2 linked regions of the Lentimonas sp. CC4 genome follow. The protein of the gene in region 2 binds, or shares a complex with, the protein of the main gene of each other region. Links are inferred from orthologs where the notes say so. Each region holds a gene or a part of one and is shown on either strand. Other genes may lie near its edges.

The links. The genes of interacting proteins can lie anywhere in the genome.
Region 1: pnp (region 2) and rny share a complex: the UniProt entries of both Bacillus subtilis proteins name them as parts of the possible RNA degradosome complex. The link is inferred for Lentimonas sp. CC4 from one-to-one orthologs.

What each region holds. Positions count from the first base shown.
Region 1 is NZ_CACVBO010000001.1:1,486,900-1,489,902, reverse strand. The notes cover bases 22-2,948. They hold rny (ribonuclease Y), read right to left. Parts: upstream 2,285-2,948; coding sequence 758-2,284; downstream 22-757. Other genes in these bases: GZZ87_RS06515 (PHP domain-containing protein), read right to left, coding at 2,450-2,948; GZZ87_RS06525 (DUF481 domain-containing protein), read right to left, coding at 22-696. Also shown: more of GZZ87_RS06525, read right to left, coding at 1-21; more of GZZ87_RS06515, read right to left, coding at 2,949-3,003. UniProt on the Bacillus subtilis protein: Endoribonuclease that initiates mRNA decay. Initiates the decay of all SAM-dependent riboswitches, such as yitJ riboswitch. Involved in processing of the gapA operon mRNA, it cleaves between cggR and gapA.
Region 2 is NZ_CACVBO010000001.1:3,634,570-3,637,604, reverse strand. The notes cover bases 1-2,959. They hold pnp (polyribonucleotide nucleotidyltransferase), read right to left. Parts: upstream 2,585-2,959; coding sequence 416-2,584; downstream 1-415. Other genes in these bases: rpsO (30S ribosomal protein S15), read right to left, coding at 2,823-2,959. Also shown: more of rpsO, read right to left, coding at 2,960-3,035. UniProt on the Bacillus subtilis protein: Involved in mRNA degradation. Catalyzes the phosphorolysis of single-stranded polyribonucleotides processively in the 3'- to 5'-direction. Necessary for competence development in Bacillus subtilis.

The DNA.
Region 1 (3,003 bases), 2.1 Mb from region 2 along the record:
AAACGCGGCGTCATAACGGTCAGTAGACTTATATCGGTCGCCATTATTCCTCTCAGTTTCTCGGTAGGTATATGAACCCGTTATTCGATAAAAATCGGGACGCCCCTTTGGCTTGATTTCTAAATTTCCGCGCAATGCAGTCTCTGTCCATTGACTGTCACCAGAGCTAATGTTCATTCCCATTCGCACATTACCTTTCCACGATTCAGGCGCCCGTAGGCCCATCAACTTTTGAACCAACGGTTGCTCTTCTTCCAAAATCCCCTGCACCTCCGCCATTTTCTCTGCGATCGCAACTTGAGTGTCCACTTTCTGCTGCGCCTGATCGACCACTTTCTTCGCCTTCTTCGCCTCCTGCTTCTCCTGCTTCTCCGCTGATTTAGATTGCACGCCCGGTGACACTGTCTGAGCTTTAGCCGAAGCGACCGCCACAGGAGGCATCATCTTCGGTTCAATTTTCACGATCTGTGCACGTGGCAACGATAGCTCCCCGAGGAGTGTCGACTTCAAAATCAGAAACTCCGCATTAGATCGCGGTAAGACCTCGCCGACGAGTCGCTCGCCGCTGTTAAGCAACACGACCTGTGGAGTCGCCGACAACGATCCACTCAGAAATACCACGCTCCAAGCCAACACCACCGAGAAGAAAGCTGCTCGAGATGACAGGAATGAGTGAAGTGGTGCGCGACGGGTCATAAACTGGGGATCTGATCAGATTAAGAATAGATGTAAAATTAAAAGCACGGAAGCCAGTCCATCAGACCGCAGTTTCAGTAAAGCGTTGCTCGCGAATCACTGTGATTTCAATCGCGCCCGGATAGTTCAACTCATCCTCGATTTGCTCACGAATGCGTAGTGCAATTTTACGCGCTTCATCTTCGTCCACCTTCATGGGCTCAACAATGACACGCACTTCACGGCCGGCCTGAATGGCATAGGCATCTGAGACGCCGCTTTGCTGCTTGGCAATATCCTCAATGCTGCGAACGCGTTGGATAAATCCATCAATCGACGAAGCACGTGCCCCAGGACGCACCGCAGACAATGAATCCGCAACCATGACCAGCCCCGCATACGCACTCTCAGCTGGCACTTCTTTGTGGTGGGCAGCCGCAGCATTCACGACGCGTGGGTCTTCGCCGTGCTGCTTAATAATATCCGCGCCAACTGCCGCATGGCTGCCCTCGTAGTCTTCATCCACTGCTTTACCCAAATCGTGAAACAGCCCCGCACGCTTCGCGAGCACTGGATCTAGGCCGATCTCCGCAGCGATCAATGCACATAAATTAGCAACCTCGACGGAATGCGCCAACGTATTCTGATTATTTGAAAGACGATAGTGCAGCTTACCCAGTAGTGCCACCACATCGGGATGCACATCAGTCAGACGCAATTTACGCAACGCCCCTTCACCAAGCTCGATGACATTGGCATTCATCGTCTCCTCCGCCTTCTCAACTTCCTCTTCAATGCTCGCAGGGTGGATGCGACCATCACGCAGCAATGCATCCAACGCAATCCGAGCAATCTCGCGGCGCACTGGATCGAAGCATGAAATGAGCACCGAATCCGGCGTTTCATCAATCATTAAAGTGGTGCCAGTGGCATGTTCGAACGTGCGGATATTACGACCTTCACGGCCAATGATACGGCCCTTCATTTCCTCACTCGGTAAAGTCACCACCGTAGCAGTAGCATCGTTCATCGGCTGACTCGTAATACGCTGCATGGCGGCCAATACGATACGGCGACTTTCTTCAGCCATTTCGGCGTCAGATCGCTTCAGCAAACTCTGGCGTAAATCACGAATCTCTTTCTCACATTCGCGCTCGGTCGCAGCGATCAACAACTTACGCGCTTCGACTTGATCCATTTGCGAAATCTGGTGCAGCTTCAGTCGATACAAGCGGCGGGTTTTCTCAGCCTCATGCTCCGAATCCTCCAAATTACGTGATGCACGGACGAGATCCTTCTCCTTCTCCTCCAACTTGGCGACTCTCTCTGTATGCCGTTCATTTGCTCGGGCTAATTCTCTCGCACGTAAATCCTGCTCGTCTTTACGAAGCGTGAAGCTGCGCTCTAGTTCGGCTTCCTTGTTCTTATACTCTAGTTCCAGAGTCGACTTCTCTTCGCGCCACTTCAATTGAGCTTCTCGTGCTTCCACATCGAGTTGTAAGCGCTGCGCTTCCTCGCGTCGCTCAAAGCGTCGTGCCATCAACAAATGATAAACAGTCGCTCCCACGAGAGCGCCGACCAGAGACCCCAAAATATGTTCAATTTCCATTACAATAACTGATACAAATCTACGTTTGGCGGGGTGACCAAATGCTACGAGCGACTGTAACCCGGGTCCCTAGGGCGAAGGACCATTTAACTAGTAGAGCGTTGATAGTAGGCTAATTCTGTAATTTCAAGGTAAAGTTACTGTCCCACCAATGTGTTCCGCGTCCTACTGCCGCTCAGTCAACCATTTTACCACACCTGCACAATCGCGACTATTGAGCACCTGCTCCTTTTTCAGCCACCCCTTACGCGCGATATTCACACCGGCATCAAAATAACTAAGCCCGTCCGTGCTGTGCGCATCCGGATTGATCGAGCACATCAAACCGCGCTCCGCCGCGCGCCGCCAAAGCCGCCAATCCATGTCCAGACGACGCGGATTCGCGTTAATCTCAATGATCACACGATTCGCAATCGCCGCATCGATCACCTTCTGCAGGTCAACTTTATATGGCTCGCGGCGCAGTAAAATACGTCCTGTCGGATGCCCGATCATCGTCGTAGCGGGATGCTCAATCGCACGAATCACACGCGCAGTCATCTCTTCTTCGGATTGGCTAAACGAGGAATGCACCGACATCACCGCATAATCCAAAGCATCCAAAGTGCTGTCTTCTAAGTCCAACGAACCGTCGGGTAAAATATCACATTCGATGCCAGAGAACACATGCACCAGCGATGCACCCGATTCGTTAAACGCACGAATACTCTCAACCATCC
Region 2 (3,035 bases):
TTGATTCGGATACTGTGAGTGCCTGCTCGATCACCACCTAAGAGTTCGAGTCGGTTACTCGGTGGAATGCGTAGGTCATCGAGCGTCTGGGCGGAGTCGATCTGATCAAGCTTGACGACAGCGCGACGAAATAGGTCTGCCGGAAAGCCCTTGGGTGATGTATTCTCCCAGATCTTTTTTGTCTGCTTACCCGCGAAGCCTTTTGATCATTCCCGTAGGATTACCTTATCTGGTATTTTATCAATTATCAATAGTGGGCACCCTGAGGCTTAACTCGAATCAGGCGGGGAGACAGACAGGAATGTCTGTGTCACTTTCTTTGACTCTGAAACGACCCACAAAAAAAGCGGTCACCTTTCGGTGACCGCTTTGGAATATGAATGAATCGCGTGAGCGGCTCAGGCCGCTTTATACGCTACTCAGCTGCTTTTTCTTCAGCTTCGTCGGCTGCGGGAGCTTCCTCTTCGGCAGCTTCCTTAGCTTCTTCGAGTGCTGCGCGGCGGGAGAGGCGGACCTTGCCCTTATCAACACCGAGGCACTTGACGACCATTTCGTCACCCAGCTTGCAGATGTCTTCGGTCTTGTTGACGCGGAAGTCAGCAAGCTCGGAGATGTGCACGAGGCCTTCTTTACCAGGTAGGCATTCGACGAAAGCACCGAAGTCCTTTACGCCGCGAACGATACCGCGGTATGTCTTGCCGATTTCAATCTCAGCGGTGCATGCATCGACTTCCATGATCGCGCGATCCATGGATTCTTTGTCAGTTGCAAAGACGAGGACTTGGCCTTCGTCGTTGATGTCGACTTGTGCGCCAGAGACTTCAGTGATGCGGCGGATGTTCTTACCACCTGGGCCGATGAGTGCGCCAATTTTGTCTGGTGCAATCTTGATCGTGTGGATGCGTGGAGCGTGCTCGCGGAGATCCTTGCGGGACTCAGGGAGGTGCTCGGACATGACAGCGAGGATCTTCATACGTGCATCGCGATTCTGCTTGATAGCTTCGAGTGCGATGTCGAATGGAAGGCCTGTGATCTTAAGGTCAAGCTGGAAGCCTGTGATACCTTCTGGTGTGCCAGCAACCTTGAAGTCCATGTCGCCGAAGTGATCTTCTGCGCCGAGGATGTCAGTGAGGAGAACGCTCTTAGTGATCTTACCGTTTTCGTCCTTTTCAGTAACGAGACCAGTGGAGATACCAGCGCAAGGTGCTGTAATTGGCACACCTGCATCCATGAGAGAGAGGCAACCACCGCAGATCGATGCCATTGAAGTCGAGCCGTTAGAGCTCATGACTTCAGAGACAACGCGGATCGCGTATGGGAACTCGTCTTCTGGTGGAAGGATCGGAAGGAGGGAGCGCTCAGCGAGTGCACCGTGGCCGATTTCGCGGCGTCCTGTGAATCCGAAACGACCTGCTTCACCCACCGAGAATGGAGGGAAGTTGTAGTGAAGGATGAAAGACTTGCTCTTGGCACCACCTGTGAGGCCGTCGATGTCTTGTGTGTCACGGCTAGTGCCGAGCGTTGTAAGAACAAGGGCTTGTGTCTCACCGCGGTTGAAGACTGCAGAACCGTGAACGCGTGGAAGCACGCCAGTGTCGCAAGAAATGGTGCGGAGGTCTTCTGCGCCACGTCCGTCAACACGCTTACCGGTGTCGAGGATGTTTTGGCGGTAGAGCTTCTCTTGGATTTCGTCGAATGCGCGAGCGACGTCGTCACCCTTTACATTTTCGGCGCCAAGCTTCTCTTCGAGAGCTGCTTTGGTGTCCTTAGCGATGACTTCGATCGCAAGCTTACGCTCTGTGTAGCTGTCGAAGTTGAGTGCTGCTTTAACACCTTCGGCTGCGTGTGCTTCACAGAAATCAACGATTTCCTTAGGAGTTACAAGAAGAGGGAAGTCCTTCTTCTCTTTGCCGCAAAGCTCAGCGAGTTTCTTCTGCGCGACGATGAGAGGCTGGATTGCTTCTTGGCCATATACGAGAGCTTCGTAGAAACGATCGTCAGAGATGAACTCAGCAGAACCTTCGATCATCAACATTTCGGTTTCAGAACCGACGTAGATGAGGTCGAGGTCGGAATCGAGCATTTGGTCGTGAGTCGGGTTGGTGACGAATTCGCCATCAATTTGACCAACACGCACACAGCCGATTGGGCCGTTCCAAGGGATGTCAGAGATCAGAGTCGCAGCAGAAGCGGCGTTGACCATGAGGATGTCCGGCTCGTTTGTGAGGTCAGTCGCAAGGAGGAGGCCGATGACCTGCACTTCGTTCATGAAACCCTTCGGGAAGAGTGGACGAAGTGGACGGTCGCAAAGACGGGATGTGAGGATTTCCTTTTCGGAAGGCTTACCTTCACGCTTGAAGTAGCCACCTGGGAACTTACCAGCAGCAGTGAACTTTTCGCGGTAATCAACGGTGAGGGGGAAGAAATCTTGCCCGGGGCGGAGTGAGGAAGCAGCTGTGGCCGAAACGAAGAGTTCGGTTTCACCCATGCTGATGGTGACTGCGCCGCTGGCGAGGCCAGCGAGTGTTCCGGTTGAGATCTCGATACCAAGACCTTCTACGGTTACGTTGTGTTTTTGTTTCATTCTTTTATCTATGTTTTGCTTTATGCATTCTACGATACGTCGGGGATAGGACCTTGTTTATCGCCGGCCATGATCGGCATGGCCTGTCGTGTGTGATACAGGCATTCCTGCCTGTTTCCAGAATCACAGGCAGAAATGCCTGTGTCACGTAGCACAGGCAGGAATGCCTGTGTCACTCTGGGAAAGAAAAATGCCGGACTCCCGTTTGGGAAGTCCGGCATTGAAAAAAGTAATTCGATTATCGGCGAAGTTCGAGCTTCGTGATGATCGCTGTGTAGCGAGCGAAGTCTTTACGCTTCAAGTAATCGAGAAGCTTACGGCGACGAGCTGTCATTGCGATCAGGCCGCGGCGTGAGTGGAAGTCCTTGCGGTTGTCGCGAAGGTGCTCTGTGAGGTGCTTCACACGTGCTGTAAGAAGTGCGATCTGCACTTCGGAGGAACCTGTGTCACC